DNA from 3 places in the Shewanella inventionis genome. Region 3 is predicted to be linked to each of the others. Evidence: predicted binding sites of a transcription regulator. Region 3 holds the regulator's gene; each other region holds the start of a gene.
The links. Region 3 encodes FliA, which starts transcription of late flagellar genes. Its sites were predicted from a motif close to CTAAAGNTNNNNNNNNNNNNGCCGATA; they were not measured.

Region 1 (4,219 bases), 2.4 Mb from region 3:
ATCAATCTCTTAACCATGATCTGCTTTCAAGCTTGCCATGTGTTTGACTCACAATACAGGGGCATCAATAGTTAGCCTATTGCAAGTTTATTTAAGGCAACCTTACTGATTGCAAGGCGTTTGTTATTGAGAGCCTAGGCCGAATAACCCCCATTTTTGAAAGACGCTAAGATTTAAATTCTTATTATCAGCAATATGAGTAAGGTAACATACTTGCTATACTGGTATATGTTTAGCTAATTTATACCAATCAGCACAAGAATGTGTTCATTCTTACTGGTTAACATCGCTTATTACTTCGTTAGAAATGTTGAAGGTAGAACACTCGCTCGCTGCGATTTCTGGCTTATTTTAAGCGATTTTTTACGTAAGCTATGATCACTTATTTATCCTGATTGGTATTACTCGTCGCTGCAGTGATTAATTTAAGGTACAAAACGATGTATGGAGGTGACTTGTGCATAATATTGCGTTGATTGCGGCGCTTGAAGGCACCCGGCATCAGGTAACAACTGATTGGTTTGCGATTATGGCAATGCTAAAAACGCGAAATATGTCAGACGATGCGATTGAGCTTGTTTACAATGATTTGTGTGCTGGAGTTAGAGTAACGACTCGTGGTTTGACTTTAGCGAAGGCTATTGATAAGCAGCAAAATGAAAGTGTTGTTAAGTAACAACGCAGATGTTAAGTGGTGTTTTTTGTTTTACGCGTCTCAATCGAGACTCGTCCTTTGTAATTCAAGCAAAGCATTTGATTTTTTGAGACAGCTATCGCTCTGATGAGCCTTGTTTTTCGGTATTAATAGCAATATCACCACTACCTATTTTGGTGTATTAGGCTGTAGGGTTATCATGGTGCAATGAAATAAATCGATGAAATAGGTTCAAAGTTAATTACGAGGGAACAATACGCAAAAACACGCAAAAACGGTTGGCGTTGATAACGAGAAAATTATTTTTTTCGCCAACCAATACACACCATTTTAATCAAAGATCTTGGTGAGTTATCAGGGATTAAGCGTTTAATTTTACCGTGTTCAAAACACACTAACTCGCCTTCGATCTCAATCATGCGATCGCAATTTTTACAACTCACGCTGAGACTTTTTTCATTCACAGGTATATTTTCTGATGTAACTTTTAACATATGATCCTTGGCTTGCAAATGTCCCTAAATCACATTGGTTAGAATTAATGTGATCAACATCAACAATCATTCTACACCTTATTGTTATTTTCGGCAAAGTGAACCTGCAGCAAAACATTAGATTAGCACTACCTAATTAGTATAACTCCTTGTTAATTTATTGCATATGGCGATAGTGTTTATCAAGTGTGACGGCCACCCCCGTGGTTTGAACTATTCGTGCATGATGCCGGGTTAAGTGTCTGGGATCTGTCACCCCACAAGAGTGGGCTATCATGGTTAAATCATAATGAAGAAAATGATTGTAGTTAGCAACGCGTGTTGATTTATCTTTAGGATCTAATCCTTGTTGTAAACGGGTATTATGGGTTGTGATCCCTGTTGGGCAGGTGTCTTTATTGCACTGCAATGATTGAATACAGCCTAACGCAAACATATTGCCCCTAGCTGATGCAATAAAATCAGCTCCCGTTGCCAACGCCCATGCAACGTAAGAGGGCATGACTAATTTACCCGTTGCGATTATTTTGATCCGCTGTTTTAAACCGCGTTCATTTAATAAATCAACCAACAATGGCAAGCTTTGTTTTAACGGTAGCCCAACATTATCCATCAAGGCTTGTGGCGCCGCGCCTGTACCACCATCTGAACTGTCCAGCGTAAAAAAGTCGGGGGCAGACTCAACACCACGACGTTCAATTTCATCACACAATTCATTTACCCAAGCTATATCCCCCAATACTGCTTTGATGCCTGTCGGTTTACCTGTGGTGTCACGGACTTGATTTATCATGTCGATAATATCGGCTACGCAATTCAACTCCAGATGACCATTTGGGCTAATCGAATCTTGTCCGACAGGGATCCCCCTGATGGCGGCAATTTCTTCGGTGACTTTTACAGAGGGCAAAATGCCTCCTTTACCCGGTTTTGCACCCTGGCTTAATTTGATTTCAAACATTTTGACTTCAGGATGAGCTGCGATGTCAGCTAATTTTTGTGGGTCTAAATGGCCTTGATCATCGCGTACGCCATATTTTGCGGTACCGATTTGAAAAACTAAATCACAGTGACCTTTTAAGTGGTAAGGGCTTAATCCACCTTCTCCTGTGTTTAGCCAACAACCGGCTTGAGCCGCGCCATGAGAGAGGGCTGTCACCGCCGGGCGTGATAATGCCCCAAAGCTCATGGCTGAAATATGGCAAATTTTGTCTGTGATGTAGGGGTGTTTGCAATCAGGTCCAATGGTAACGGCCACGGTTTTATGTTTGTCATGATCACTAATGGGGAAGGCGGAGTTCATAAACATAACCGTGCCAGGTTTATCTAAGGCCTGAGTTGAGCCAAAAGCGATGGTACGATCAACATTTTTGGCGGCACGATAAACCCAGCTGCGTTCAGCACGATTAAATGGCAGCTCTTCACGGTCATGTGAGAAAAAGTATTGCCTAAAAAACTCACCTTGTTTTTCGAACAAATAACGAAAGCGACCAACAACGGGGTAGTTATGCCTGATTGCCTGCTTTGTTTGTATTTTATCGGCGATATACATGTAAACCACGGCAATAAGTAACACCCAAAACAACACTAAAAACAGTGCTGAAAAAATGTCTATTCCCCACATAAACCAATGTTGTTGCGCCATGCTGTAGTCCTTTAATTAAGGTATGCTGATTAACATATTAGCAGAGATAAATTTGGGCAAGTTAAATTGATGATATTAATCAGTAGACTAAATTTATCTTAGGAAAACTGGCCGAAGCACTTTAGAAATTGCTCTTTTGGTCGATAATTAAGCTACCGGTTATTTTAAATGAGCTAAGGCTATGGACATTAAGACTACGAATAACACGAGTATGAATACATCAAGTAGTACTCAAAACATCAGTAATCAACAAGCGGTAAAAAACACTTCAGTTGAGCCCAAATTGACTAACAGCCAGATTAGCCGCCAAATGATGAATAACAGCATTTTAGCTGCACAAGAAGAAGTGAGCATTGCCGCAGGAGATAAATCGATGGCACTGCTTTATCGTGCTGCTATTGAAGCGATAAATGAAGAGCTTGCGCCTACTATGGGTGAAAATGCAGTACAAAAAAATGCAGAGGAAGGCATTGATTACTCACCAGAAGCTACTGCTGATCGTATCGTGAGTTTTGCGACACAGTTTTTTTCGACTCATCAGCAACAAAACCAATCAATGGGGTTTGATGAGCAGGTGAACTCCTTTATGGTGAAAATTGGCGATGCTATTGATCAAGGCTTTAAAGAAGCCAGTGATATTTTGTCAGGTTTAAAGGTTTTAGAAGGTGATATTGCCGCTGGTGTTGACCAAACCTATGAATTAATTCAGCAAAAACTAGCTCAGTTTGCGCAAGACAGACTAGATGCTAATACAGAAACCCAAGAGGCTTAATTTTACGCTGTGGTATTACGCCTTCATTGAGAAGTTGCGATAAATATCATAAATAAACTTAGACTGTTAATTAAGCAAATATCTGTATAGATTGGTATTGTTATTTATCGCCAAATCTAGAAGGATACTCGCCATGTGGATTAACGGTACTGTATTAAAACGAATTGACTGGAACAACAAATTGTTTTCTTTGCGTATTAAAGCCGATATCGAGCCATTTACCGCAGGACAATTTATTAAGTTAAGCCAGATGCGTGATGGTAAGCGAGTTGCTCGTGCTTATTCGTTAGTTAATCCACCCGGTAGTGATTATGTTGAAGTGCTCGCGGTTGCAGTTGAAGATGGCCAGCTATCGCCTGATCTACAGAGCCTTATTCCAGGTGATACTATCGAAATAACCCCAAAAGCTTCTGGGTTTATGACCTTAGATGAAATTCCTCATGGCGCATTGCAAGGTAAACATTTGTGGTTTTTGTCGACAGGAACGGCTGTTGGACCATTTATTTCAATGTTAGCTACAAGTGAACCTTGGGAGCGTTTTGAGAAAGTGGTGCTTGTTTATGGGGTCCGCTTGGCAGAGGATTTAGCGTATCTTGATACCATAAAACACTTGCAAACATCCTATCCTCAGCAGTTTGTCTTTGTTCCTATTG
Region 2 (4,219 bases), 1.5 Mb from region 3:
TTTAAATCAACACCAGACCAAAATGTATCCTCAAAACGAAGTGCTTTTACTCTGGCTGAACTTAATAATTTATTACGTTGGATGATCACTGCCCAAGAGACAATCGATAATGCCAATAAGGTCAACATGACCAATTTTACCAACACACTGGCTTCTAAAAACAAGCCAATAAATGAAATTTCAGCGTGCACTGTCAAACTCCTGAACCATATTTAGGGGAATAGCGCGGGGACGCATACGTGACAAAGATATACACGCGACAACCACTGTCGCTTCACAATAGCAATCACCTTGATGATCTACTAAGCGTTGGTGAAACACCAATGACGCTTTCTTTAATTCTACGACCTTGGATTCAACCAATAGGTCCTGTTCAAATTTTGCTGCTTTTTGAAAATCGATTTCTGCATGCTTAACAACAAAAGCAATATCTTCTGCCAGCAATTGTGCTTGGCGAATACCCATCGCTTTTAACCATTGTGTTCGAGCCCGCTCAAAAAAATTAAGGTAGTTTGAATGATACACAACCCCACCGGCGTCGGTATCTTCATAATAAATTGATATAGGCCAAACAAACATAATCAGAACATCAATTCTTAGAAGGCAAAAGTTGGCTTACTATACCGAGTAGCAACACACTTGTGAATAATCTCAGGGGCTAAAAACAGACTTTATTTTGCTCAAAATACGCTAAAACACGCGAATTTGCTCAGAAACTGTAACAGATGAAGCTTTCTTAATGTTTCCGCTCAAAACGTTAACAAACTTTTAAACAAAAAAGCGTAATTAAACCATAGGTTATACAATAAAATTTTCCCAGAATGTAAACCCAAATAAACACTACATCTCCAAAACAAGCCGTTCGTGTTAAACGCATTTGGCACAGGCAGTTCAACAGATATTTTATGCACTTGATCTTATTTTATGCCCCAAGGTTTAATGATTAAATCTTTAGGTTGGAGTTATGCCATAGTGAAACCCTACTTTTATTAATTTAACCTTAAAACCACATGTTCATAACCTCGAGATAATCCCCTGCTTAACAATAGTAGAGAATGAAGCCCAAAAGGTATTTCTTGGGCATGTTGCCCAACAATTAAGTTATTTTACATCCCAAAAAATCGCTAAAAAAATCGACTATAGCTAAGTTGTTAAATATTATCGACGTGGTTATTTTGCTAATCCGATTAGTTATGCAAAATATATGCATAATAACCTGTAAAAGCGCTGTAATAGCTTATAAAGCCTTTTTTGTGTAAATATAAACAGCCTTAATCATTAGTTTTATTAATGCAAAACAGTAATTTTTCTAGTTTGTCGAATTAGTGCATTCATTCTACTATAGCCTTGTTTTCACGATGCATCCGATTCAGATGTTGAAAACAAAGAACGTCAAACTGATGTAGCCCAATACCTCAGTTTACCCTAGTTCTTATGCTTGACTTCCTTCCTTAAATTTGTTGATTGCAAATTGTTTAACCCACTTGGATTGAGTGGGTTTTTTTTTATCTTTTTTTCGCCCATCACAATTCAATACTCAAGCAGCAAGCAAAATAAAACCCAAGCAGTAAACTACTCGGGTTTGTGTATATCACGTTATCATTGCGCTATATTGGTTTCGTTATCTTAATGACCACACGACGGTTGATTTGCCTTTCTTGTTCAAGATCATTTGCCGCAACGTGCCGCTTCTCACCATGACCTTCTGTACGAATACGATCTTGAGGAATGCCGCTGGCAATAAGAATATCTTTAACTGAGTCGGCACGTTTGTCTGATACTCTTTGATTGACAGAGCGCCCTCCATAACTGTCAGTATAGGCGTCAATAAGAACAAGCTCGACTTCAGGATCAAATGACAAGTAACGTTGTACTTTTTGTAGCTGCATTTTGGAAAAACGGGTTAACTCCACCCCGCCCTCTTGGTAATTTAAAACGGTAAATGCAATGTCATCAAAACTGTAAGGTAATAAGTTCGCTAAACAAGAACGAAACTCACGGTATTTACCACCAAAATTTGCCGATGACAATCCAACCGCTATTTTAGCATTAGGATTATACCAATCGGCATAGTAAAAAGTCGGTTCCATGCCTTGGCTTAACTCATCTAACATCGACCATGCTGCTTTTTTTGGTACTTCACCATTAAATTGTTTTTGGTAGGTTAACTGGGTAATTTTCCGTGAGTTATGGCCTGGACGCCAACTCGGTGCACGGCTAATTAGCGTGGCATTGGTGACAGAATCTGGCTTTGACCACATGTCTAAGGTAAATTGTAAATTGAGTTCCTTGCCTGCGATACTAGTGAAAATAGCTCGACCATAATCAGGAATGTCATGCTCTAAGCGGCATTCTATAGGATTATTTTCGCCTACACGCCATGCTGAGTTTTCAAGAGACGCCACATAATGTCTCAAATCGGCATGAGCCGTTGAGCAAAGACACAAACTTGTGAGTACCATCAGTTTTCGCCACATAAAAACACCCTTTATACCGGTTACATAGTAGCTATCGGCCTTTTACAGGGTTTCTTTAGCAAGCAATCATGTTTAATCGTTGATAAAAACCACAATCAAACATGACAGTGAGCGTCAGTTTGCGCATAATACTCGGCTTAATATCATTTACTCTGAAAGTGATATCAATTGAGGAAAAAGAAGGTAATGACAGATATTTGTGACGCTAACAAGTTTAAACACCGCTTTCGTGGTTATTTTCCAGTGGTTATAGACGTTGAGACAGCAGGTTTCAACGCAAAAACAGACGCGTTACTTGAAATTGCTGTCAGCTTGCTAAAAATGAACAGTGACGGAGTCATTGAGCTCGATAAAACCTTACATTTTCATATTGAGCCTTTTGAGGGGGCCAATTTGGAACCCGAAGCATTAGCATTTAATGGCATCGATCCTACAAACCCGCTTAGGGGGGCTGTAGATGAAAAAGTCGCATTTTTAGAAATCTTTAAAGAAGTCAAAAAAGCGCAAAAGGCCGCGGATTGTCATCGTTGTATTATTGTGGCTCACAACGCCGCATTTGATTTGGGTTTTGTGAATCAAGCTATTGAGCGTAATAGTTTAAAGCGCTCGCCATTTCATCCTTTTGCAAGTTTTGACACTGCAACGTTAGCAGGATTAGCAATTGGCCATACTGTATTAGCCAAAGCGTGTAAAATGGCAGGTATTGAATTTGACAATAAAGAAGCACATTCAGCGCTCTATGATACTGAGCGGACTGCTGAATTGTTTTGCTATATTGTTAATCGTTGGAAAGCCCTTGGTGGGTGGCCTCTTGTCACTGCTGATGATGAAGATGCCAATATAGAGTAACTACAGCAAGCTATTTTTAATATTCTGCCTGTATGTATAAGATAAACTACGTAACAATTCACGCCCAATAAAAAAGCTGCCGCAGCAGCTTTTTTATTCATTCAAACTCTTAGCATTAAAGCTTAGCAGAGTTATCTTTTAAGTATGCAGCCACACCTTCAGTGCTAGCTGTCATGCCTTTTTCGCCTTTTGACCAGCCCGCTGGACAAACTTCACCGTGTTCTTCATGGAATTGAAGTGCGTCGATCATACGGATCATTTCATCAACGTTACGGCCTAATGGTAAATCGTTAACCACTTGGTGACGTACTTGGCCTTCTTTATCTACTAAGAAAGAACCACGGAAAGCAACGCCGGCTTCTGGGTGCTCAACATCGTATGCTTTACAAATTTCGTGCTTAACGTCAGCAACTAAAGTGTATTTAACTTGGCCAATGCCACCCTTTTCAACTGGGGTGTTACGCCACGCGTTATGAGTAAACTGTGAATCAATTGAAACACCAATCACTTCAACACCACGTTTAGTAAACTCTTCCATGCGGTGATCAAAAGCAATAAGCTCTGACGGACACACAAAAGTAAAATCAAGTGGGTAGAAGAAAATAACCGCTGGCTTACCTTTAATTGCGGTAGCTAGGTTAAATGTGTCAACAATTTCACCAGAACCAAGGACGGCTGCTGCAGTGAAATCTGGGGCTGGACGGCCTACTAATACGCTCATTATCAATCTCCATTTAATGGCTTTTTAACACGCTACAATGGTACGAATTATTCTTTCACAGTCATCCATTAATCGAAAATCCGAACCACTGGTACTTATTCAGTGATATACCATACAGTTAATTTAGCTTAGTTATAAGTTATTTCAGCGTAAAAAGCGTCTACCTGCTGAA
Region 3 (4,219 bases):
AGCGCCAACAAACAGTTTTATGGATGTAAGCGAAGACAAAGTATCGCTAGGGGCTAAACCTGCTGTCAAAGCACATTCAAAAGTCAGCCCGCCTCCAGCTGCAGACTCATTACAAGCCTTGCTTGAAAAACAACATAACCGCATGACTCAGCAAATGACAGCAACTCGTCATGATGAGCCAGAACTTCCTGAATGGGCGCGCCAATTACAAGGTGCGAAAACGCCTAAGCCAACGCAAAGTGCTCCAACTGCAAATCATGTTGATAAGTCAAATAAAACGAATAAAAATCAATCAGCTGAGCTGGATTTACTGCGTGAAGAAATGGCATCGTTGAGAAGCCTACTAACACATCAAGTCTCGTCATTAATGAAGGATCACAAAAAACGTTCAGATCCTGTCGGAGCTATGTTAGAAAGTAAATTACTGGCGGCTGAGTTTTCTCCTGCAGTTGCTGCTAAACTAGCAGGGTTAAGCCAACATTATACGCCAGCAGATTTAGTAAGAGCCTTACCGCAAAGTTTAGCTAACCTACTAGATAACCAAGGTGATGATATTGTTAAACGGGGTGGTGTGGTTGCTTTTGTTGGTCCAACGGGTGTGGGTAAAACCACTTCGCTAGCCAAAATTGCCGCGCGTTTTGCCGCACACCATGGCCCAGAGCAAGTGGCATTAATCACGACCGATCATTATCGTATTGGGGCATATGAGCAGTTAGCAACATATGGTAAAATTATGGGCTGCCCTGTTAAGCAAGCACATGATTTAAGTGAATTAGAACAAATTTTGTATCAATTTAGAAATCGCAAGCTAGTGTTAATTGATACTGCTGGTATGGGACAACGTGACATGCGTCTATATCAACAACTTGATAATTTGACAGCAAATAGTAGGATCCCTATCCGCAGTTACTTAGTGATGTCTGCCACTGGCCAACGTCGCGTTCTGCAAGATGCGGTTGAACACTTTAAACGTATTCCATTATCGGGCGCAATTTTGACCAAATTAGATGAATCAGTATCAATTGCAGGTGCATTGAGCGTATTGATTCAAAATGAGTTACCATTGAGTTATGTGACCGACGGTCAACGTGTGCCAGAAGACATGAAAGTGGCTGATACATTAGCATTAGCCAAACAAGCGCTAGCAGCATTAAACGAAACAGAACAACCAACGTCACAAGACACGGCATGGTCAAATGACACTGCCTATGCATTTGAGTAAAGATATGACTCGGGATCAAGCAAGTGGTTTACGTATGATGAATCAACCAAATAACGATAAAGTTAAAGTAATTGCCGTATCCGGTGGTAAAGGCGGGGTAGGTAAAACCAGTGTGTCCATTAATACCGCAGTTGCATTGGCCGAAAAAGGCAAACGTGTACTTGTGCTTGATGCTGACTTAGGTTTAGCCAACGTTGATGTGATGCTAGGGATCCGTGCTGAGAAAAATTTATCTCATGTATTGTCTGGTGATGCTGAACTCGATGATATTATTGTTCGAGGACCTAAAGGCATTGGTATTGTGCCCGCGACGTCAGGCACTCAAGCCATGGTTGAGTTGACTCAGGCACAACATGCGGGCTTAATACGTGCATTTAGTGAAATGCGCACTCAGTTTGACATATTAATTGTTGATACTGCAGCGGGTATTTCTGATATGGTGCTGAGCTTCTCTCGTGCCTCACAAGATGTATTAATCGTTGTGTGTGATGAACCTACATCGATAACCGATGCGTATGCATTGATTAAAATTTTAAGTCGTGAGCACGGTGTGTTCCACTTCAAAATTGTGGCAAATATGGTGCGCAGTTTACGCGAAGGCATGGAATTATTTGCTAAACTCAGTAAAGTGACGGATAGATTTTTAGATGTGGCGTTAGAGCTTGTTGCTACCGTTCCTTTTGATGAAAATTTACGCAAAGCTATTCGTAAGCAAAAATTAGTTGTTGAAGCTTTCCCTAAGTCACCTTCAGCGATTGCTTATCATGGATTGGCCAATAAAATTATGACTTGGCCTGTACCACAGCAACCCGGTGGACATTTAGAGTTTTTTGTTGAACGTTTAGTGCAACGTAAGCCCGTTGAAGAGGGGAGAGCGAGTGAATAAAGCCGCAGCGTATACTCAGTTCGATAATAAAACATCGATTGTTGAACAGTATGCACCGTTGGTGAAAAGAATTGCTCATCACATGTTGGCAAGGCTGCCCGCATCAGTGCAACTGGATGATTTATTACAAGCAGGTATGATGGGGCTTCTTGAAGCGTCATCAAAATTTGATGGCAGCAAAGGGGCTAAATTTGAAACCTTTGCTGGCATTCGTATTCGTGGCGCAATGATAGATGAAATTCGCCGCGGTGACTGGGTTCCACGCTCAGTTCATCGTAATAATCGCCGTGTAGCCCAAGTTATTGACGAACTAGAACAACTGCTAGGGCGCGATGCACGAGACACAGAAATTGCTGAAAAACTTGATATGTCTCTCGATGAGTACCATCATATCTTAAATGATGTTTCTGTCGGTAAAATCATAGGCATAGAAGATCTTGGTGTTTCTCAGGATGTGTTAACCACAAACGACGAATCCCCAGATGAAGCATTTGATTCTCTTGCTGAGACTCAATTCCAATCTGCACTGGTTGAAGCAATCAAAACCTTGCCAGAAAGAGATGCTTTAGTGCTGTCGTTATATTATGACGAAGCGCTAAACTTAAAAGAAATTGGTGCCATCCTTGAGGTAAGCGAGTCACGAGTGAGCCAGATATTAAGTCAGGCCATGCTCAGACTAAAAGCCAAGCTCAAGCATTGGACACAAGAATAATAACTAATTATAGAGCAAACGAGTGTCAGCTCACCGGAGGAAACCTTGGACAAGAATATGAAGATTCTTATTGTTGACGATTTTTCAACAATGAGACGTATCATTAAGAACTTGTTGCGAGACTTGGGATTTAATAATACCCAAGAAGCAGATGATGGCTCAACAGCCCTACCTATGTTACAAAAAGGTGACTTTGACTTTGTTGTAACCGACTGGAACATGCCTGGAATGCAGGGTATTGATTTACTCAAAGCTATCCGTGCAGATGATTCACTTAAACACCTACCTGTTTTGATGGTGACCGCTGAAGCTAAGCGCGAACAAATCATTGCGGCAGCCCAAGCCGGTGTGAATGGATATGTTGTAAAACCTTTTACCGCCGCCACGTTAAAAGAAAAGTTAGATAAAATCTTTGAACGTCTCGGATAAGCAAGGATAAGTCATGCAGGCATCATTATCGGGGTTAATCACTCTCGAACAGGCCCAGCAACTTGTTGAACTGCTATCGGCGGGAGAGCAAGATAAAGCTGACGACATAATTAGAGAGCTCGCTTCTCCACTACAACGCGAGTTGTTTGAAGAAGTGGGTAAGCTCACTCGCCAATTACACAGCGCCCTCAAAGATTTTCAAATCGATAATCGTTTATCTGAATTAGCCAACACCGAAATTCCGGACGCTAAAGAAAGATTGAACTACGTCATTGATATGACCGAGCAAGCTGCTAATAAAACCATGGATGCGGTTGAAGAATGTTTGCCTTTGGCCGATACCATTATAAGCAATATTCAGTCTGTAACACCGATGTGGGACAAATTGATGCGTCGTGATATTGAGCTTGGTGAATTTAAGTCACTTTGCCACGATGTTCAGCAATTTATGTCTAACAGTGAGCATGACTCAAACCGTCTTCGTGAATTGCTCAATCAGATATTAATGGCACAAGATTTCCAGGATTTAACCGGCCAGATGATCCGCCGCGTGATTGAACTAGTGCGTGAAGTCGAAAATAGTTTAGTGTCGATGTTGACCGTGTTTGGTGAGCATACAGCTGAATCATTACCTACGATTAAAGATAATAAGATAGAGGCAGAAGGCCCAATCATGAACGCTGAATTACGCGAAGACGTGGTCACGGGTCAGGATGAAGTTGATGATCTGCTATCAAGTCTGGGTTTCTAATTAGGAGTCAATTTAATGTCCTTTGATGTTGATGAAGAGATACTCCAGGACTTTTTAATTGAAGCTGGCGAGATTTTAGAGCTTCTACAGGAGCAGTTAGTCGCTCTTGAAAATAATCCTGATGACAGTGATTTACTAAATGCCATTTTCCGTGGATTTCATACTGTAAAAGGTGGTGCTGGATTTTTAAGTCTGACACCAATGGTTGATGTTTGTCAC

Region 1: a site for FliA is predicted at 2,914-2,940, ahead of K8B83_RS19810 (DUF5610 domain-containing protein). Genes of this name have one in related genera too.
Region 2: a site for FliA is predicted at 2,510-2,536, ahead of K8B83_RS15655 (flagellar protein MotY). Genes of this name have one in related genera too.

What each region holds. Positions count from the first base shown of each region.
Region 1 covers NZ_CP082926.1:4,412,669-4,416,887, reverse strand. Annotated here, with positions in the region: gene K8B83_RS19820 (hypothetical protein) at 458-676, shown strand; gene K8B83_RS19815 (FMN-binding glutamate synthase family protein) at 1,307-2,794, opposite strand; gene K8B83_RS19810 (DUF5610 domain-containing protein) at 2,976-3,566, shown strand; gene K8B83_RS19805 (ferredoxin--NADP reductase) at 3,700-4,219, shown strand, end outside.
Region 2 covers NZ_CP082926.1:3,503,879-3,508,097, forward strand. Annotated here, with positions in the region: gene tolQ (protein TolQ) at 1-191, opposite strand, end outside; gene ybgC (tol-pal system-associated acyl-CoA thioesterase) at 181-582, opposite strand; gene K8B83_RS15655 (flagellar protein MotY) at 1,608-2,477, opposite strand; gene rnt (ribonuclease T) at 2,664-3,326, shown strand; gene K8B83_RS15665 (peroxiredoxin) at 3,442-4,047, opposite strand.
Region 3 covers NZ_CP082926.1:2,036,065-2,040,283, forward strand. Annotated here, with positions in the region: gene flhF (flagellar biosynthesis protein FlhF) at 1-1,222, shown strand, start outside; gene K8B83_RS09215 (MinD/ParA family protein) at 1,227-2,108, shown strand; gene K8B83_RS09220 (RNA polymerase sigma factor FliA) at 2,101-2,820, shown strand; gene cheY (chemotaxis response regulator CheY) at 2,866-3,249, shown strand; gene K8B83_RS09230 (protein phosphatase CheZ) at 3,263-4,000, shown strand; gene K8B83_RS09235 (chemotaxis protein CheA) at 4,016-4,219, shown strand, end outside.